DNA from 3 places in the Dehalogenimonas formicexedens genome. Region 3 is predicted to be linked to each of the others. Evidence: riboswitches for the same ligand, from Rfam matches in the RefSeq annotation. Region 3 holds a riboswitch; each other region holds the start of a gene.
The links. A riboswitch is a leader RNA that binds a small molecule or an ion and turns the genes downstream of it on or off. The one in region 3 is predicted to bind cobalamin.
Positions count from the first base shown of each region.

Region 1: linked by a shared signal. The riboswitch ahead of cobT (nicotinate-nucleotide--dimethylbenzimidazole phosphoribosyltransferase) and the one ahead of Dform_RS08900 (energy-coupling factor ABC transporter permease) in region 3 are both predicted to bind cobalamin.
Region 2: linked by a shared signal. The riboswitch ahead of cobT (nicotinate-nucleotide--dimethylbenzimidazole phosphoribosyltransferase) and the one ahead of Dform_RS08900 (energy-coupling factor ABC transporter permease) in region 3 are both predicted to bind cobalamin.

Region 1 is NZ_CP018258.1:857,906-865,054, reverse strand. It holds gene Dform_RS04625 (ABC transporter ATP-binding protein) at 1-104, shown strand, start outside; gene Dform_RS04620 (adenosylcobinamide amidohydrolase) at 106-852, shown strand; gene cbiB (adenosylcobinamide-phosphate synthase CbiB) at 861-1,817, shown strand; gene Dform_RS04610 (pyridoxal phosphate-dependent aminotransferase) at 1,798-2,901, shown strand; cobalamin riboswitch at 2,913-3,100, shown strand; gene cobT (nicotinate-nucleotide--dimethylbenzimidazole phosphoribosyltransferase) at 3,202-4,263, shown strand; gene cobS (adenosylcobinamide-GDP ribazoletransferase) at 4,323-5,087, shown strand; gene Dform_RS04595 (histidine phosphatase family protein) at 5,099-5,707, shown strand; gene cobU (bifunctional adenosylcobinamide kinase/adenosylcobinamide-phosphate guanylyltransferase) at 5,709-6,272, shown strand; gene trxA (thioredoxin) at 6,351-6,668, opposite strand; gene Dform_RS04580 (FAD-dependent oxidoreductase) at 6,805-7,149, opposite strand, start outside.
Region 2 is NZ_CP018258.1:827,400-834,548, forward strand. It holds gene Dform_RS04445 (FAD-dependent oxidoreductase) at 1-1,356, shown strand, start outside; gene Dform_RS11560 (hypothetical protein) at 1,421-1,609, shown strand; partial or broken gene trxA (thioredoxin) at 1,661-1,981, shown strand; gene cobU (bifunctional adenosylcobinamide kinase/adenosylcobinamide-phosphate guanylyltransferase) at 2,060-2,623, opposite strand; gene Dform_RS04465 (histidine phosphatase family protein) at 2,625-3,233, opposite strand; gene cobS (adenosylcobinamide-GDP ribazoletransferase) at 3,245-4,009, opposite strand; gene cobT (nicotinate-nucleotide--dimethylbenzimidazole phosphoribosyltransferase) at 4,069-5,130, opposite strand; cobalamin riboswitch at 5,232-5,419, opposite strand; gene Dform_RS04480 (pyridoxal phosphate-dependent aminotransferase) at 5,431-6,534, opposite strand; gene cbiB (adenosylcobinamide-phosphate synthase CbiB) at 6,515-7,149, opposite strand, start outside.
Region 3 is NZ_CP018258.1:1,696,964-1,704,112, reverse strand. It holds gene Dform_RS08915 (ATP-dependent DNA helicase) at 54-2,750, shown strand; gene Dform_RS11070 (precorrin-8X methylmutase) at 3,330-4,364, opposite strand; cobalamin riboswitch at 4,489-4,630, shown strand; gene Dform_RS08900 (energy-coupling factor ABC transporter permease) at 4,848-5,573, shown strand; gene Dform_RS08895 (hypothetical protein) at 5,570-6,094, shown strand; gene cbiQ (cobalt ECF transporter T component CbiQ) at 6,087-6,863, shown strand; gene Dform_RS08885 (energy-coupling factor ABC transporter ATP-binding protein) at 6,860-7,149, shown strand, end outside.

The sequences.
Region 1 (7,149 bases), 840 kb from region 3:
CCGGCAGCTATGTCCACACTCACCCATTAAGCGGTCTGCCCGCGGTTTTACCCAAAGTCAGCAACATTAAAGATATCGAACCTTGCATCGTTCACGGAGCGTAAAATGGCCCAGGATATTCATTCGGAGATACTCGGATGTTTCCACGGCATAACCGCCGAAGTGGTTTTTCACCGCATATGGAACGTACCTTCGAACGCGTTGTTGTTGCACCTGCCCGAGCCCCAGAGGACACTCTCCGGCCTCCAGGGATACCGGCGCGTCAGCGTGGTCGCCAACTGTCACATTCCCCAACCGCTATGGATGAAACTTCATGACCCGGCGGTGGATTGGCGCGATTATTACCGGCGTATCTTGAAGGCGAATTCTTTCGGCAAGGTACTTTCATTGGACAATGCCACCATGCTTTCCACTGGCGTCCCGATGCCTGAACTGGCTTATCGCGAAGAAACCGACTGCCATCTTTGGGCTATAGCCTTTGTAACCGCCGGTGTCGAAGGCAATGCCCTGCGGGTCGGAGTAGATACCGGCCGCCACCATAACCCCGTTGGTACCATAAACACGGTTGTATTCACATCGGTCGAACTGACTCAGGCGGCGATGGCAGCCTCTTTTATAACCCTGACAGAAGCCAAGGTGGTTGCCCTGGAAGATCTCGGAATAAAAAGCTCCTACAACCCGGCGCTGCAAGCCACGGGAACAGGCACCGATCAGATTGTCATCGTTTCGGGTAAAGGCGAAAAATGTACTTACGTCAGCGGACATACTAAAATAGGCGCGCTGATGGCGCGGGCGGTTACCGCGGCCACTAAGGAAGCCATCACCAAAAGGCGTAAAGCCCTTAACAGTTAGGAGTCCCGTTGGATATTGTCCTGATACTCCTGGTCGCCCTGGCCGTTGAGTTCACCTTGGGTGACCCTCCGAACGTGGTACACCCCGTTGCCTGGATAGGCAAGGCTATTTCCTCCCTCGAACGTTTGGGATTCATCGGCGGGAAGACCTATCAGTTCGTTTACGGCGCCGTTGCCACCCTCGGGCTGACTGCGGTTGTGATAACCGCCTCGCTTTTCATCGTCTCCTGGCTTAAGGATATCAACTATGTGCTCTATGTGATCGTCGCCGGCGTTTTGCTTAAGATGACGTTCAGTTTTGTATACCTTCGAAAGACGGCGTTGCACATCAAACACTTGATCGAGAACGACGAAACGTTAGACAAGGCTCGTTTCGAACTAAGGGCATTGGTAAGCCGGAACACTTCGAAACTGACACGGCCATACCTCGTTTCCGCCACCGTCGAATCGGTCTCCGAAAGCCTGTGCGATAGCCTGGTTTCACCCCTGTTCTTTTTCGTCGTTTTCAGCTTGTTCGGACCATATGGGATCGCTGCGGCGTTTGGGTTCCGGGTGGTTTCCACCTTCGACAGCATGATCGGTTATCACGGTAAATACGAATACCTGAGTAAATTTCCTGCACGGCTTGATGACGTGCTGAATTATCTTCCGGCCCGGATCTCGGCTCTCCTGGTCGTTGTCGCCGCCGGGATTACCAGGATGGGTGCCCGGCGCACCTGGAGCATCGCCCGGGTAGATCACCTTAAGACCGAAAGCCCCAATGCCGGATGGCCGATGGCTGCCGCAGCAGCGGCGTTACGTGTTCAATTTGAGAAAATTGATCATTACCGCCTGGGGAGAGCTGATCGTCCGATGACGCCTGAGGTAGTCGACGATTCATTGAGACTTATCAACAGCGCCACCTGGGTGTGGTTCATCATCTGTTTTGCCGCGGGAGGACTGCTCTATGCCCTCGCCAAGGCCTGAAATTGCGGCACTCTCAAGCTGTTATCATGGCGGGCCGAATTACACCGAATTCGCTCGGCTGGGAATTGACCCAAAGGATGCCATCGATTTCAGTTCAAACTCCAACCCTTATCCCTTCAACCTTGATTTTAAACTAGATGATGTAATTATCGACCATTATCCCGATTCCGATTCGACGGAATTGCGCCGGGCGCTTGCAGCTCAAAACCAGGTTGGCCTTGATAACATCGTCGTAGGGGCTGGGAGCATGGAGATAATAAGGCTTATTGCTCAAGCCTATTTCAGCCGCGGCGATGAAGTAATCATCGTTAAACCGACCTTTGGCGAATACGAGACTGCCTGTTTGGTCGCCGGAGCGGAGGTGGTGGAGTTTTGGGCTCAGGAAGCTGCCGGTTTTTGTCTCAATATCGAGCGCGCGGTCCAGGCTGTCAAACACCTGAAACCAAAAGCAATCTTTATCTGCAACCCCAACAACCCCACCGGCCGGCACGTTTCCAGGAAGGCGATCGAAGAACTCCTGGTTGCGGCAGACCATGGGCTGGTGGTGCTCGATGAAGCCTATCTTGCGTTTACCGACAATCCGTGGAATTCAGTCGACCTTCTTTCATACGGTAATCTGATAATTCTTCGGAGTATGACCAAGGATTTTGCATTGGCCGGATTGCGCCTGGGTTATTGCCTGGCGTCCGCGGACATTATCGAAAACCTGAACAAGGTGAAACCGCCGTGGAACGTCAATGCCGTCGCGCAAAAAGCCGGATTGCAGGCGACAAGGGATGGAGCCTACCTGCGTCGAAGCGAACGGCTTGTAAAGAAAAATCGAGATTACCTGATGAATGAGTTTATCCCACTGGGGTTCAAAATCGTGCCCACCAGCACCAACTTCTTCCTGATGAAGGTCGGCAAGGCCGGAGAGTTCCGTTCAGCTCTTTTGCGTGATCGAATCGTCGTCAGGGATTGCACTTCGTTCGGCCTCCCCGAGTACGTCAGGATAGCTCCAAGGACAATGCCGGAATGCAGGGAGTTGGTGAGAGCAGTCAAAGGCCTAAAATGGCGGCTTGACACTACATTTTGCCGACGTTAATATTAGCAACAATTGAATATCGGGTTTACGGCGCTCGCAAGAGCTTAATTGGGAAGTTCCGCGCAAGTCGGATGCGGTCCCGCCGCTGTGACTGGTGACGAAACCGGCATCACGCCACTGTTCTTTAAAAGAGAATGGGAAGGCGCCGGGAATAGGTTGAGCCAGGAGCCAGAAGACCTGCCGTACAGCGTAACCCTCGAGGAAGGGTTCGGGAGATGGTAAATCCCTGGACCTGAAAAGGCGTACAGGGATTTTTTTATTTTCAGAATATACTAAATAACAAAAGGTAAGGAGACGACCATGGGAGATTTATTGAACAAGACAATCGCGGCGATCAAACCGCTGGACAAGGACGCTATGGCCAGGGCTGCGGCGCGGCAGGACATGCTAACCAAGCCCCAAGGCGCTCTCGGTAGATTGGAAGAAATATCGATCAGGCTCGCCGGCATCCAAGGCAAGCCAATTCCGGTAATAAAAAACAAGGCAATCATCACCATGGCCGGAGACCATGGAGTTGTCGCAGAAAAAGTCGGCAATTATCCCCAAGAAGTTACCCCGCAAATGGTATTGAACTTCGTACATGGTGGCGCGGCGATTAATGTGATCTCGCGCCAGGTAGGAGCCCGCGTCGTTGTAGTTAACATGGGTGTGGCGGGTGACCTGCCGGCCGACATCCCGGTGGTCAACAAGCTTGTCGCCAGGGGCACCAGGAACATCGCCAAAGGGCCTGCGATGACCGAAGCGCAAGCGGTCCAGGCCATCGAAGCCGGCATCCAGGTGGTTAACGCCGAGATCGATAAAGGCCTCGATATCGTGGGCACCGGAGACATGGGCATCGGGAATACCACGCCTTCCGCCGCCATCTGTGCCGTGATGACCGGCCAATCGGTAGTTAAGGTTACCGGCCGCGGCACCGGTCTTACGGACGATCAACTGCAACACAAAATCGAAGTTATCGAAGAAGCCATCTCGGTTAACAGGCCTGACCCGAAGAATGGACTTGACGTTCTGGCCAAGTTGGGCGGATTTGAAATAGGCGGTATCGCCGGCGTCATTCTGGGCGCCGCTGCCCGCGGGGTACCGGTGGTTGTCGACGGCTTCATTTCCGGCGCCGGCGCTCTGATCGCCGAAGCGATAGCCCCCCAGTCACGTGAGTACATGTTCCTGGGACACCTCTCAGTGGAACCCGGCCACAAGATCATGGCTGACAAACTGGAGCTCAAGCCGATAGTTACACTGGACCTGCGCTTGGGTGAAGGCACGGGCGCGGCGATAGGTATCTTTATCGCGGAGACCTCTGCTAAAATACTGGCCGAAATGGCAACCTTCGGCGAAGCGGGAGTCTCCGAGAAGGAAGAATAGGCAAAGGTCGAAATCTCCACCCGCGATCGTTTAGAGGTTACCCGGAAGGCGATAGAACGATGTCTTTCCTGGCAGCTCTACGTTTTTTGACCAGCATACCGATTCCTTTCAAACGGGAGGAGTGGGACAGGCCGTTGACCCAGCAGCAGTTCGCCAGGTCACTGGTCTTTTACCCGTTGGTAGGACTGATCCTCGGGGGAGTGCTGTGCGGGCTGTACTGGATATTCTCCAGATTATTGCCTCCGCTGCTTGCCGATGCGATGGCCATAGGAGTCCTGGCTTACCTGACTGGTGGATTGCACCTGGACGGCTTGATCGATACCTTCGACGGATTGGCCGGGGGGCACCGGTCTCCCGAGCGCCGGCTGCAGATCATGAAGACCCCGGACGTCGGCGCGATGGGGGTGGTAGCCGGCGTGGTCCTGTTGCTGTTGGAATTCGCCGCACTGGCCAGCGTGCCCCAGGACCATGTGTACCTGGCGCTCGTCCTGATGACGGTGCTTTCCCGGTGGGCCATGGCTTACGCTGTCTTCAATTATCCTTACGCCCGGGATACGGGGATGGGCAAAGAATTGAAAAGCGGCTCAAGCGGCTGGGTCATGCCGGTTGCCAGTATTGTCGCCGCAATTATCGTCGGCGTTACCGGCAGTTGGCTGGGAATAATTGTCATGGCGGGAACCTGGGGGTTAACCGTTATGCTGTCAGCGTTCTTCAAAGGCAAGTTCGGGGGCCTTACCGGGGACACTTACGGAGCGCTCAACGAAATCAGCGAATTTACCACCTTATTGCTGGTGGTTCTCTTCACCTTCAATAATTGGCTTTAGAGGACAAACGATTGCGACTTATCCTGGTACGACACGGCAAAACGGCTACCGATAATCCGGAAAAATGCCACGGTTCTACCGACATCGACCTTTCGGAAGAAGGGTACCGGCAGGCCCACCGCCTTGCCGAGCGATTCAGGCATCAGAAAATAGACGCCATATATGCCAGCACACTCCGCCGAGGGATCGAGACAGCTAAACACATCGCTGCTCCTCATAATATCAAGATATATAGCGCTCCCGAACTTAATGAAGTGAATTTCGGCCAGATCGAGGGCATAACCTTCGAAGAAGCCTGCGGGCTCTTTCCCGAGGTAACCGAATTATGGCGCTGTGGCAGCACCAGTATTTGCTTCCCGCTTGGAGAACGGTTCTTGGATTTTGTCGAAAGGGTCAGCGCGTTCACAGAGAAATTGAAGAGCCATAAAGACGATGATACGGTCATGGTCGTAGGCCATGGCGGACCCTACAAGGTGCTCCTGTGTAAACTCCTCGGCCTGCCTATCGATCATTATTGGCAATTCAAATTTGATATGGCTTCGGTAAGCATAATAGATATTTACCCCACCGGGGCAATGCTGGGAAAATTAAGCGACACGTCACATCTGACAAGGGATTAATATGAAAAAGAGAACCATTCTCCTCATTGGGGGAGCGCGGAGCGGCAAGAGCAGTTACGCTGAAGAATTAGCCCGTGAGATCGGCGGCGAGGTCTTATTTGTGGCTACTGCCGAAGCCCGCGATGAAGAAATGCGACGGCGGATTGAGGTGCACAAGAAATCGCGTCCGGCGCACTGGCATACGCTTGAAGCACCATGCAAGGTTGGCGATTGCATCTCCAAAGATAACCGGATACTCGACGTTGTGGTGCTGGACTGCGTTACCCTGCTGGTAAACAACGTCCTGTGCCAGCATATGGCAGTCTCAGGCGAGGACGTTGACGAAAAAGCCGTGGAGGCTGACATCAAAACCGAGATCAACTCGATCATCGCATGCATGGTTCAAAGTCTGGCCACATATATCATGGTGACGAATGAGGTAGGTGAGGGCATCATCCCGCTCGGGGCGTCGACGCGAATTTATCGAGATGTTCTGGGCAGGGCGAACCAAATGCTGGCAAAAGCGGTGGATGAGGTCTATCTGATGGTCGCGGGAATACCGCTGAAGGTAAAACCCCAGAACTAGCGATTCCCGTTACAAACGAGAAATCAAAAAGAGAGGCGGCTCGAATCGAGCCGCCTCTTTACATAATCTGGTGTCACCCTAGATCAATTTATCGATCTTGGACTGAAGGGCGCTCTCCGGAACGGCGCCAACAACGGTATCGGCAACCTTACCATCTTTAAAGAACATAAGGGTAGGGATGGACATCACCCTGTACTCACCGGCGGTTTTTTGGTTATTGTCAACGTTAATTTTGCAGAATTTGAACTTTTCCTTGTGCTTTTCTTCAAGTTTATCAACAATCGGGGCTACCATCCTGCACGGACCGCACCACGGAGCCCAAAAATCCACCAGGACCGGCAGCTTGGATTTCATCACCTCGGCATCAAATGTATCATCGGTAACTTCCAGCGGCATTGTTCACCTCTCTTTATAGACTATCTACAATAGTAACGTTTCGGGCTTAACTAGGTCAATAGTTGGAACAACGCGGTCCTGCCGCGCCGGATAATTATCGGATCGTAGCTGGTTACGAAATCGAAAACGGTAATATTTAAGGGCTCACAAAAGCGTCTACCATGGCACGTAACTGATCGGGCGTAAACCCTTTGACCACAATGCCAGCCTTTGGGCAGGTAGCCATGCAGACGCCGCACCCACGGCACTTGATCGGGTCAGTCTCAACTATTTTTTTGATAACGCCGGAATTTTCATACTCGATCAATGTGATTGCCTTATACGGGCAGGGGTCGATACAATAAGCGCAACCATCGCAATTTTCCTCTATGACTTCGGACACCCGGGGCTCAAGTTCGATCTTGCCTTTGGCGATGGTAGCCAGGACCCGGGCAGCCGCGGCCTGGGCTTGGGCAACCGTTTGGGGAATATCTTTCGGTCC
Region 2 (7,149 bases), 870 kb from region 3:
GAATTTGAAGTACCGGTCAACAGTGTCATTATCGCTGCCGGCCAATCGGTTGACCGCGCTGAATTCGGGGAGCTCGAACGCAATACCAATGGAACCGTAACAGCCGATCCGGTGACTCTGGAAACAAATCTAAAAGGCGTCTTCGCCGGCGGTGACGCCATCACCGGAGCGGCAACGGTTATCGAAGCCATCGGCGCAGGCAAGCAGGCGGCCGTTTCTATCGACCGCTTTCTCAACGGGGTAGATCTCGCCGCTAACCGTAAACCTCAATCAGATATCGTGCACCCTTCTCTTGACGGGATTATCCGGACAAACCGGGCAAAAACATCTCACGCTCCGTTCGATAATTCATTTACCGAATCCGAACTTACCCTGACTGAAGCGCAGGCTGTGGCAGAATCCGCCCGTTGTCTCAACTGCGCCGGTTGTTCCGACTGCGAGCAGTGTGTCGATGCGTGTGAAGCCAGGTGCATCGATTTCGACCAGAAGACCGAAGCTATCGATTTGGAAATCGGCAACATTGTTGTCGCCACCGGTTTCGATACTTTCGATCCCGCTGCGATTTCCCGCTATGGTTACGGAAAATTTTCGAATGTCATAACCAGCCTTGAATTTGAACGCCTGGCTAATGCTTCCGGTCCCACCAGCGGTGATATCAGGTTAAAGGATGGACGCAAGCCAGAATCGGTTGCCATCGTTCACTGTGTGGGCAGTCGGGACAAAAATCATCATGAATACTGCTCCCAGATCTGCTGCATGTATTCACTTAAACAGGCTCACCTGATCCGGGAGCGCACCGGTGCCGGGGTCTACCAGATGTACATCGATCTTCGGTGCGCGGGCAAAGGTTATGAAGAATTCTCGAACCGGATTGCTGAAGATGGTGTCAATTTTGTCCGCGGTAAAGTCGCTGAGATCACCGACAAAACGATCGGTGATGAACAGAGCGGCAAACTCATCGTTATTGTTGAAGATACGCTACTGGGCACCGTCCTGAGGGTACCGGTTGACATGGTGGTTCTCGCGGTGGCTGTCGAACCCCAACCGGACGCCGAAGCCGTCGGGCGTCTTTTTGGCCTGTCCCGTAGTGCTGACGGCTTTTTCCTCGAGAGGCACCCCAAACTGGACCCGATCGCGACAATGAACGAGGGCGTCTTTATCGCCGGTTGCGCCCAGGGACCGAAAGATATTCCCCAAACGGTTGCCCAAGCCCAGGCCGCGGCTGCCCGGGTCCTGGCTACCATCGCCAAAGGCAAGATCGAACTTGAGCCCCGGGTGTCCGAAGTCATAGAGGAAAATTGCGATGGTTTGCCGCTTATTGTATCGACCCCTGCCCGTATAAGGCAATCACATTGATCGAGTATGAAAATTCCGGCGTTATCAAAAAAATAGTTGAGACTGACCCGATCAAGTGCCGTGGGTGCGGCGTCTGCATGGCTACCTCCCAAAGGCTGGCATTGTGGTCAAAGGGTTTACGCCCGATCAGTTACGTGCCATGGTAGACGCTTTTGTGAGCCCTTTAAATATTACCGTTTTCGATTTCGTAACCAGCTACGATCCGATAATTATCCGGCGCGGCAGGACCGCGTTGTTCCAACTATTGACCTAGTTAAGCCCCGAAACGTTACTATTGTAGATAGTCTATAAAGAGAGGTGAACAATGCCGCTGGAAGTTACCGATGATACATTTGATGCCGAGGTGATGAAATCCAAGCTGCCGGTCCTGGTGGATTTTTGGGCTCCGTGGTGCGGTCCGTGCAGGATGGTAGCCCCGATTGTTGATAAAACTTGAAGAAAAGCACAAGGAAAAGTTCAAATTCTGCAAAATTAACGTTGACAATAACCAAAAAACCGGCCGGTGAGTACAGGGTGATGTCCATCCCTACCCTTATGTTCTTTAAAGATGGTAAGGTTGCCGATACCGTTGTTGGCGCCGTTCCGGGAGAGCGCCCTTCAGTCCAAGATCGATAAATTGATCTAGGGTGACACCAGATTATGTAAAGAGGCGGCTCGATTCGAGCCGCCTCTCTTTTTGATTTCTCGTTTGTAACGGGAATCGCTAGTTCTGGGGTTTTACCTTCAGCGGTATTCCCGCGACCATCAGATAGACCTCATCCACCGCTTTTGCCAGCATTTGGTTCGCCCTGCCCAGAACATCTCGATAAATTCGCGTCGACGCCCCGAGCGGGATGATGCCCTCACCTACCTCATTCGTCACCATGATATATGTGGCCAGACTTTGAACCATGCATGCGATGATCGAGTTGATCTCGGTTTTGATGTCAGCCTCCACGGCTTTTTCGTCAACGTCCTCGCCTGAGACTGCCATATGCTGGCACAGGACGTTGTTTACCAGCAGGGTAACGCAGTCCAGCACCACAACGTCGAGTATCCGGTTATCTTTGGAGATGCAATCGCCAACCTTGCATGGTGCTTCAAGCGTATGCCAGTGCGCCGGACGCGATTTCTTGTGCACCTCAATCCGCCGTCGCATTTCTTCATCGCGGGCTTCGGCAGTAGCCACAAATAAGACCTCGCCGCCGATCTCACGGGCTAATTCTTCAGCGTAACTGCTCTTGCCGCTCCGCGCTCCCCCAATGAGGAGAATGGTTCTCTTTTTCATATTAATCCCTTGTCAGATGTGACGTGTCGCTTAATTTTCCCAGCATTGCCCCGGTGGGGTAAATATCTATTATGCTTACCGAAGCCATATCAAATTTGAATTGCCAATAATGATCGATAGGCAGGCCGAGGAGTTTACACAGGAGCACCTTGTAGGGTCCGCCATGGCCTACGACCATGACCGTATCATCGTCTTTATGGCTCTTCAATTTCTCTGTGAACGCGCTGACCCTTTCGACAAAATCCAAGAACCGTTCTCCAAGCGGGAAGCAAATACTGGTGCTGCCACAGCGCCATAATTCGGTTACCTCGGGAAAGAGCCCGCAGGCTTCTTCGAAGGTTATGCCCTCGATCTGGCCGAAATTCACTTCATTAAGTTCGGGAGCGCTATATATCTTGATATTATGAGGAGCAGCGATGTGTTTAGCTGTCTCGATCCCTCGGCGGAGTGTGCTGGCATATATGGCGTCTATTTTCTGATGCCTGAATCGCTCGGCAAGGCGGTGGGCCTGCCGGTACCCTTCTTCCGAAAGGTCGATGTCGGTAGAACCGTGGCATTTTTCCGGATTATCGGTAGCCGTTTTGCCGTGTCGTACCAGGATAAGTCGCAATCGTTTGTCCTCTAAAGCCAATTATTGAAGGTGAAGAGAACCACCAGCAATAAGGTGGTAAATTCGCTGATTTCGTTGAGCGCTCCGTAAGTGTCCCCGGTAAGGCCCCCGAACTTGCCTTTGAAGAACGCTGACAGCATAACGGTTAACCCCCAGGTTCCCGCCATGACAATTATTCCCAGCCAACTGCCGGTAACGCCGACGATAATTGCGGCGACAATACTGGCAACCGGCATGACCCAGCCGCTTGAGCCGCTTTTCAATTCTTTGCCCATCCCCGTATCCCGGGCGTAAGGATAATTGAAGACAGCGTAAGCCATGGCCCACCGGGAAAGCACCGTCATCAGGACGAGCGCCAGGTACACATGGTCCTGGGGCACGCTGGCCAGTGCGGCGAATTCCAACAGCAACAGGACCACGCCGGCTACCACCCCCATCGCGCCGACGTCCGGGGTCTTCATGATCTGCAGCCGGCGCTCGGGAGACCGGTGCCCCCCGGCCAATCCGTCGAAGGTATCGATCAAGCCGTCCAGGTGCAATCCACCAGTCAGGTAAGCCAGGACTCCTATGGCCATCGCATCGGCAAGCAGCGGAGGCAATAATCTGGAGAATATCCAGTACAGCCCGCACAGCACTCCCCCGAGGATCAGTCCTACCAACGGGTAAAAGACCAGTGACCTGGCGAACTGCTGCTGGGTCAACGGCCTGTCCCACTCCTCCCGTTTGAAAGGAATCGGTATGCTGGTCAAAAAACGTAGAGCTGCCAGGAAAGACATCGTTCTATCGCCTTCCGGGTAACCTCTAAACGATCGCGGGTGGAGATTTCGACCTTTGCCTATTCTTCCTTCTCGGAGACTCCCGCTTCGCCGAAGGTTGCCATTTCGGCCAGTATTTTAGCAGAGGTCTCCGCGATAAAGATACCTATCGCCGCGCCCGTGCCTTCACCCAAGCGCAGGTCCAGTGTAACTATCGGCTTGAGCTCCAGTTTGTCAGCCATGATCTTGTGGCCGGGTTCCACTGAGAGGTGTCCCAGGAACATGTACTCACGTGACTGGGGGGCTATCGCTTCGGCGATCAGAGCGCCGGCGCCGGAAATGAAGCCGTCGACAACCACCGGTACCCCGCGGGCAGCGGCGCCCAGAATGACGCCGGCGATACCGCCTATTTCAAATCCGCCCAACTTGGCCAGAACGTCAAGTCCATTCTTCGGGTCAGGCCTGTTAACCGAGATGGCTTCTTCGATAACTTCGATTTTGTGTTGCAGTTGATCGTCCGTAAGACCGGTGCCGCGGCCGGTAACCTTAACTACCGATTGGCCGGTCATCACGGCACAGATGGCGGCGGAAGGCGTGGTATTCCCGATGCCCATGTCTCCGGTGCCCACGATATCGAGGCCTTTATCGATCTCGGCGTTAACCACCTGGATGCCGGCTTCGATGGCCTGGACCGCTTGCGCTTCGGTCATCGCAGGCCCTTTGGCGATGTTCCTGGTGCCCCTGGCGACAAGCTTGTTGACCACCGGGATGTCGGCCGGCAGGTCACCCGCCACACCCATGTTAACTACAACGACGCGGGCTCCTACCTGGCGCGAGATCACATTAATCGCCGCGCCACCATGTACGAAGTTCAATACCATTTGCGGGGTAACTTCTTGGGGATAATTGCCGACTTTTTCTGCGACAACTCCATGGTCTCCGGCCATGGTGATGATTGCCTTGTTTTTTATTACCGGAATTGGCTTGCCTTGGATGCCGGCGAGCCTGATCGATATTTCTTCCAATCTACCGAGAGCGCCTTGGGGCTTGGTTAGCATGTCCTGCCGCGCCGCAGCCCTGGCCATAGCGTCCTTGTCCAGCGGTTTGATCGCCGCGATTGTCTTGTTCAATAAATCTCCCATGGTCGTCTCCTTACCTTTTGTTATTTAGTATATTCTGAAAATAAAAAAATCCCTGTACGCCTTTTCAGGTCCAGGGATTTACCATCTCCCGAACCCTTCCTCGAGGGTTACGCTGTACGGCAGGTCTTCTGGCTCCTGGCTCAACCTATTCCCGGCGCCTTCCCATTCTCTTTTAAAGAACAGTGGCGTGATGCCGGTTTCGTCACCAGTCACAGCGGCGGGACCGCATCCGACTTGCGCGGAACTTCCCAATTAAGCTCTTGCGAGCGCCGTAAACCCGATATTCAATTGTTGCTAATATTAACGTCGGCAAAATGTAGTGTCAAGCCGCCATTTTAGGCCTTTGACTGCTCTCACCAACTCCCTGCATTCCGGCATTGTCCTTGGAGCTATCCTGACGTACTCGGGGAGGCCGAACGAAGTGCAATCCCTGACGACGATTCGATCACGCAAAAGAGCTGAACGGAACTCTCCGGCCTTGCCGACCTTCATCAGGAAGAAGTTGGTGCTGGTGGGCACGATTTTGAACCCCAGTGGGATAAACTCATTCATCAGGTAATCTCGATTTTTCTTTACAAGCCGTTCGCTTCGACGCAGGTAGGCTCCATCCCTTGTCGCCTGCAATCCGGCTTTTTGCGCGACGGCATTGACGTTCCACGGCGGTTTCACCTTGTTCAGGTTTTCGATAATGTCCGCGGACGCCAGGCAATAACCCAGGCGCAATCCGGCCAATGCAAAATCCTTGGTCATACTCCGAAGAATTATCAGATTACCGTATGAAAGAAGGTCGACTGAATTCCACGGATTGTCGGTAAACGCAAGATAGGCTTCATCGAGCACCACCAGCCCATGGTCTGCCGCAACCAGGAGTTCTTCGATCGCCTTCCTGGAAACGTGCCGGCCGGTGGGGTTGTTGGGGTTGCAGATAAAGATTGCTTTTGGTTTCAGGTGTTTGACAGCCTGGACCGCGCGCTCGATATTGAGACAAAAACCGGCAGCTTCCTGAGCCCAAAACTCCACCACCTCCGCTCCGGCGACCAAACAGGCAGTCTCGTATTCGCCAAAGGTCGGTTTAACGATGATTACTTCATCGCCGCGGCTGAAATAGGCTTGAGCAATAAGCCTTATTATCTCCATGCTCCCAGCCCCTACGACGATGTTATCAAGGCCAACCTGGTTTTGAGCTGCAAGCGCCCGGCGCAATTCCGTCGAATCGGAATCGGGATAATGGTCGATAATTACATCATCTAGTTTAAAATCAAGGTTGAAGGGATAAGGGTTGGAGTTTGAACTGAAATCGATGGCATCCTTTGGGTCAATTCCCAGCCGAGCGAATTCGGTGTAATTCGGCCCGCCATGATAACAGCTTGAGAGTGCCGCAATTTCAGGCCTTGGCGAGGGCATAGAGCAGTCCTCCCGCGGCAAAACAGATGATGAACCACACCCAGGTGGCGCTGTTGATAAGTCTCAATGAATCGTCGACTACCTCAGGCGTCATCGGACGATCAGCTCTCCCCAGGCGGTAATGATCAATTTTCTCAAATTGAACACGTAACGCCGCTGCTGCGGCAGCCATCGGCCATCCGGCATTGGGGCTTTCGGTCTTAAGGTGATCTACCCGGGCGATGCTCCAGGTGCGCCGGGCACCCATCCTGGTAATCCCGGCGGCGACAACGACCAGGAGAGCCGAGATCCGGGCCGGAAGATAATTCAGCACGTCATCAAGCCGTGCAGGAAATTTACTCAGGTATTCGTATTTACCGTGATAACCGATCATGCTGTCGAAGGTGGAAACCACCCGGAACCCAAACGCCGCAGCGATCCCATATGGTCCGAACAAGCTGAAAACGACGAAAAAGAACAGGGGTGAAACCAGGCTATCGCACAGGCTTTCGGAGACCGATTCGACGGTGGCGGAAACGAGGTATGGCCGTGTCAGTTTCGAAGTGTTCCGGCTTACCAATGCCCTTAGTTCGAAACGAGCCTTGTCTAACGTTTCGTCGTTCTCGATCAAGTGTT
Region 3 (7,149 bases):
CATAAGAAAAGTACGCTCGTGAGTTTCATTAACCAAAGGGAGCTTGATAGATAATGGCCACCGTCAGCGCGCAAATCCGGAGCGCAGACGAGGCGATTTGTCGGAATATCGAATCGCTCGCTGACCAGCGGGCATTGCTCTCGCAAAATATCCTCTCACACCTCCGGAATCTGGTCGAGGGAGTTGCGGTTCGGCTCCACACTGGCGCACCCGATGCCGAATTCAACTACGCCGCAGTTGAACCAGGGTTGGCCTTCGTCAAGAGCAAAGGAAGGTTCAACTTCCTTGGTAAGTTCCACAAACTGATTCAGGAAAGTGTTTCCCACTACACCTTGGACGGGGACGCTTCTGAACGCTTGATGCTCAAGTACTACGAGTACCTTCACCGCATCCGCAGCTTACTTCAAGGCACCTGTGGAGACGCAGTGCTGGCGAACCTCGAGGCCTTCCCGGTCGACCTCGATCCATCACTGCGTGAGTACCACGAGAAGATTGCTGCTAGGATTGAGGCAGGCCGTTCAATTCCGCTGGATAGCAGCACCAGGGATCGGTACTATATCCACAAAACGCGTCCGTTCTTCATCGACGGGCGACTCTACTACGAAGTTACACTCTACCGCGCTATGAACAAAGTGAGTAAATTCGACCGCACCATCGCCTTCACTGATATCGACATCACTGAAGAGTACGCAGCTATGTTGACGCTCCGGCGGGACTCGATAGAAGTGCTCACCCATACGATGCCAATCACGATCATCCGCGAGTGGGAGGTCTCGATTCGCCCGTGCGAATTTGATAACTTCGCGCGCTTGCTGGGCATCTCCACGAAAGTTCGGACCAAGTCGGAGGAGTATCGCTACCTGATGTGGGGGCTGACGGCCGGCTCAAGCAGCCTGCTCGACTTGATTGACATACCCGATGACAAGTACGCGGTAGTGAGGGCGGCGGGTACGGCTGGTGTGGACAAGCCGCAGATCTTCCCTGTTCTGGATGAAGTACGCCGCATAGTGAGATCAGCCGCTTCGGGTCACAACGTACTCCGCTATCTCATGCTGCGGATGCACAACCAGATCCTCAAACCGCAGTATCACCCGGACCGCTGTACCCGCCTTTCCGATCTGGATCTCCTGTACGGCTGCATCCCCTTCGACAATATGCCGTTCTGCACCTCGCTGCCTGAGCACAACCCACGGTACTGGGACCTCGTCGAGAGCATTGATGTAACCGGGCGGAACCACGAACTGCTCGCTCGACGCGTGAAGAACAACGTAGAGCGTCACGGAATTCTCTACACTCCCGTGGTTGATCTTGAGGAGTTCGGAGAGGTCAATGATTTGATCTCTACTTACAACGATAAGCTCTATTACAAGCATACGCATCGTCGACTCGTGCTCGACAAGGACCATGTCTTTATCAGTGGGCATGAGGACGACACCGTCTCCATCGTCAAGACACTCCAAGGGTACGCATTATCTGGGATTGCCGGCTACACACAAGCCGTTGAGCGCTGGCTCGATGAGACATCTCGAGGCATCGATGACCACGCGAAGGAAGATGCGCTCAAGCAGTTGTTCAGCCAGTCTCGCGTCGCCCTGATCTACGGGGCGGCCGGCACTGGCAAGTCAACGATGGTGGATCACATTGCGCACTATTTTAATGACAAAGAGAAGCTCTTCCTTGCGCACACTAACCCAGCGATCGACAACCTCAAGCGCAAGGTAACCGCGCAGAACTCGGTTTTCCGCACGATCAGCAGCCACATCTACAGGAGTGCCACCGATCCAGATTACGACCTCCTAATCATTGACGAGTGTAGTACTGTGAGCAACGCAGACCTAATCAAAGTTCTGGAGAAGACCTCCTTTAAGTTGCTCGTACTCGTCGGCGACGTCTACCAGATCGAGTCGATCCAGTTCGGCAACTGGTTCAGTATAATTCGTTCATTCATCCCGAGCACGTCTGTGTTCGAGCTGACCACGCCTTTCAGAACCAAGAACGCGTCACTTTTGGGCTTCTGGAACAAGGTGCGAGCCATCGAAGACGACATCGCCGAGGTTATGGCTCGCAATGGGTACTCGACCATACTCGACAAGACGTTGTTCGAGACCCGAGGGCAGGACGAGATCATCCTGTGCCTGAACTACGACGGTGTCTACGGCATCAACAACATCAACCGATTTCTGCAGAGCAGCAACACCGGTGCAGCGACGACCTGGGGCGTCTATACGTATAAGGTCGGTGATCCCGTCCTCTTCTACGAGTCTGAGCGGTTCCGACCCGTGATCTACAACAACCTCAAGGGCTGGATCAGATGCATCGATCGCGCCCGTGGTCGAATTCAATTTGACGTCGAGCTTGATCGACCGCTCAGCGAATTCGACGTCGTTAGTGATGAACTCGAATGGATGGGTGACTCGACCGTACGCTTCTCAGTCTACGAGTACGACACCAGCGATGAAGACGACGACTCGCTGAACACCACCGTGCCATTCCAGGTGGCTTACGCCGTTTCGATTCACAAAGCGCAGGGCCTCGAGTATGACTCCGTCAAGATCGTAATCACCGATGCCAATGAAGACGACATCACACACAGCATCTTCTACACGGCCGTGACGCGGGCACGTGAGAACTTACGGATCTTCTGGACGCCGGAGACACAGCAGGGGGTTCTGAAGAGCCTCCGCCGCAGCACCAACCCCAAGGACGTCTTTCTTCTCGCTAGCCGTCGTGCCCTTACGCTGGTCCGCTAAAGGGACATCATTTCCTAAGTGATATTGCTTTTACCATAAATATCTGTTCAAACAAATAACCAGGCAGGCAATGCTATTTTAGTAACCTTAAGCCGCCGCTCGCTCCAGCTGGGCTTTGCTCCAAAAGAGGCATTTGTTCCATAAGTCAATGAGTTGTTCCAAAAGTCAAAAACGACGTTATTGTAAACGTTCAACTAGTTTTCTTTTTTGTTCATATAGGGATTTCTTTTGATCCGCCAGTAAGTTTAGGGTCGTCTGGGTAAGACTATCATCTGGAAGTGATTTTAACTCATCTTCAAGCCGGACTACCGCTAGTAGTTGGTCAATAATTGATTTCTAATCCGATAGGTCTTGAGCAGATAAGGGTTTAGACAACTACTTTCTCCCTTCGATATTGATTGCCCCGCGCGTCAGGTGAAGTTCGACTATTCTCTATCTCCGTCCAATGAGCCACTTTTACACTTTGGTCTGCAAGGTGGCTCACACCTTTCGTCAGAAGGTGTGATCAAACAGTCGCCTGGATTGTGTCATGTAAACGCCATTGGGCCTGACATTCTCTGTGTCTCTTCCCCAAAACGGTTACCTAATCGCTAGCTTCATAAGCGCGTTAACCGCCGCCGCCGCGAGGTTGCTGCCACCCCGGGTTCCCCGCACGGTTATGTATGGAACGTCGCGCTTCACCAACGCCTCCTTGGACTCCTTGGCCTGAACGAAGCCTACCGGCATGCCGATCACCAGGGCGGGGCGAACCTGGCCGGCGTCGATGAGGTCCAGCAGTGCGTATAGTGCCGTAGGCGCGTTCCCGATGGCCACAATCGCGCCATCGATCCGGTCGGCGAGGCGTTTGATAGCCACGGCGCTGCGGGTTTGATTGGTCGCCTTAGCTTCATCGGCGAGGTCCTTCTCGTCCAGGGCACAGAAGACCTGAACCCCCAACTTTTCGGCATTGGCCCGGTTGACCCCGGCGCCGACCATGCGGACGTCGGTGAACACGCCCTTCCCGGCGCGGAGGGCGGCGATACCCGAATCAACCGCACCGGAGGTCATCTGGATCTTGCTGGCTAGTGGTATTTCGCCGCTGGCGTGGATCAGCCTTTTAACCACTTCCTTTTCGGACCGGTTGAAGGGCAATTCCGGGAGGTTGGCTTCGATGATCTCCATCGACAGAGCCTCAATATCTTCCGGGCGGCTGGCCACCGCTGAATCCTCAAAATGCGGTAACAATTCCGGAGAAGCCGTGCCTAGCCGTTCAGCGACGAGTTCGATCAGGCTTTCAGCCCGGTCCAGGGTGCCGGCCAGTTTAAGCTTGAGGTCGGAGTATTGCTTGCTGATCTCGTCCATCATACCGGGGATGTCATGGCTGACGTGCTGACCGCTGTAGAGGAAGTACGGCATGACCACCACGTTCCGGAACCCCTCGTCATAAAGGGTGGCGGCTGACTCGGCCAGGGTAGGATGGTTGAACTGCATCGCCGCCCAGCGGATCTCAACACCCGGCGCCAGATAACGCTTGAGGCGGGCGCAAAGACCCGTCATGATAGGAATGACGCTGTCAGCCTTCGGGCTGCCGTGAGACAGGATTATTACCGCTGGTTGGCTGGTTTTGATGGTCATCTCGCTCCTCTGCATCTCAACAAATCTGTCGCGTTCGGCTCTAGCCCTCAATCAACCGACTCGTTAATGGTACCATTAAGGCCCTTGACAATCAACTCTAAGTGATATAGATTAAGTGTAATTGAATAACACAACAATCTAAGGTAGTCCTTCAATGGAAGGACGCGCAGGTGTAAGTCCGGTGAAAGTCCGGCACAGTCCCGCCTGCTGTAACCGGTAATATTACTACCGGGAGTCAGAACCCTGGCCTTAGATTAAGTGGGCTCTCCGCGGCAGAGGAGCAGTGCCAATTTTTTATTGACATTGACCCTTTGGCCGCATGGCTAAGGGGTTTTCTATTTTTCCGGCTCAATGGGTCCTTGAAAAGAGCTATTCCGCCCTGAGAGGAATCGGGCTATCGAAAAGCACTCAGTCGAAAAACCAGGCGCTACCGGCCAGACACGGAGATTCGGAAGCCTGGCCATTCAGGCAGCGCTATTGGGCGTGGCGCTTTTTGTTTTTGCCCCCAAGCCGGTGTTGGCCATGCACATCGCCGAGGGCATACTTCCAGCCGGCTGGGCAATAGGGTGGTATGCCGTTGCTATTCCTTTCCTGATTATTGGCGTCAGGATGATCTCCAAAAAAACACAGCAGAACCGAAAACTGATCCCCCTGCTCGGCCTCGCCGGAGCCGCCGTTTTTCTCATCTCGGTCTTTCCCGTCCCGGTTCCCGTCGCCGGGACGACTTCCCATCCGGCCGGCACACCATTGGCGGCAATCCTTCTGGGCCCGTTCATCGCCGCTGTACTGGGGGCTATCGCCCTGTTATTCCAGGCACTTTTCCTGTCTCACGGCGGTCTCTCCACCTGGGGAGCCAATATCCTATCTATGGCGGTGGTCGGGTCGTTCGTAGGTTTCGGCGTGTTTTTCGTGCTGCGGAAAACGGGCGTCAGCTTGATGCCGGCAGCCTTTGCCGCCGGGGTCCTGGGCGACTGGGCGACCTATGCCATGACCTCGTTCGAATTGGCCTCGGCCCTGGCGGCGCCCGGAGGCTTCTGGCAGATGTGGGGCAGCCTGGTCGCCGCCTTCGCGCCGACGCAATTGCCGCTCGGTTTTCTGGAGGGCCTTTTCACCGCCGGGGTGGTCGGGGCCATTCAGCAGCGCCGCCCGGACCTGCTGGCTGGCGGTTTACTCGCCCGGAAACAAACAGCAGAAGAGGCAATCCGTTGAATAAGGGAAAGCTTGTGGGCACAATGTTCGTGGTGCTGATCGGCCTGGCGGCGATCATCGGCACTTTTCTCCTGGCGTCGAACAACCCGGTCAAGGACGACGGACCTTTCAGCGACGCCACCGATGTCCTCTCCGGGGATGCCGCCGCCGGCGCCGGCCGGGAAGCCCGGGACCCGCTGCTCAACACCGAGCAGGGCAATATGCTGGTGTTCTTCTTCACCCTCGGCAGCCTTGTCGCCGGGGGTATCATTGGCAAATACTGGCGGCAACTCTTCGGCGGGAATAATAACTCAAAACATTCCTCGGCTTTATTGGCCTTTGGCATCCTGGCCGTGGCGCTGGCGATCCTCGTCGCCGCCTGGGAAGCGTTCTCGGGCAACCCGATGCTGGATCCAGCCCTGGGAGATGTGGTGCTCTTTATCTTCGCCCTTGGTGGGGCCATAATCGGGATTTTTACCGGTTACCTTTTTCAAAGCCACCTCGCAGCGAAATCCCCCGCGGAGGTTCGGCCTGTTGGCTGATTTCCACATCCTCACCACCGCCGCCGTCACGAACAGCCGACTCGGCCGTTTCGATGCGCGGCTCAAGGTGGTCGTGGTGGCAGTGGCGATCATGGTCAATCTTCTCAGTGTCAACGTCGTGGCGCCGCTGCTTATCGCCGCGGCCGCGCTGGGCAGCCTGCTGATTTCCAGGGTGCAGGTAAGGCGGATATTGCTCAGGCTCGGCCTGCCGCTGGTGATGGCATCGGTCGTCTTCGTCACCCAGCTCCTCCTGAATGGCGAGACGGTTATCGGTCAAGTCGATGTGTTTGGTCTGACCATATCGGCTTATGCCGAAGGATTAGAGCGCGGTCTGCTCATTGTCGCGCGGGTCATCGGCGGCGCGTCGTTGGTCATCTGGCTCAGCCTGTCGACGCCGGTGCAGCAACTCCTGTCCGCCAGCCAATCCTTCCGGGTGCCGAAAGTAATCGTCGAGATTACCGCCCTGATGTACCGCTTCATCTTTGTCCTGCTTGAAGAGGTCATTACCATCCGGCAGGCGCAACAGATGCGCCTGGGTTACGCGCGCTGGCGGACGGCCATGAAATCAGTATCCGTGTTGGCCGCCAGCCTGTTCTTCCGCGCCTATGACCGCGCCGAGCGCTTGTTCTCGGCGATGAGCGTCCGGGGTTATTCCGGCAGCACCATGGCGATCAAAACCCGCACGCTCTCGTTAACCGATTACGCCGCGCTCGGCCTGGCGCTTTCCGCGCTGCTGGCGATCTATCTCATCGGGAGACTCACCCTGTGATCAGGCTCGACCATTTGTCGTTCCGTTATTCCGAAGGCACGCAGGCGCTTAGGGAAGTGACGCTTGAATTCCCCACCGGGCAGTTCTGGGCGCTTCTCGGCGCCAACGGCTGCGGCAAGACGACGCTGCTAAAACTCCTGGTCGGTCTGCTCAAGCCGACTTCCGGGGCTATTCTCATCGACGGCCGGGACTTGACCAAACTCAAAGACAAGGAACTGTTCTCCCGGATCAATCTGGTGTTCCAGGATCCCAACGACCAGCTTTTCGCCGCCACCGTCGCTCAGGA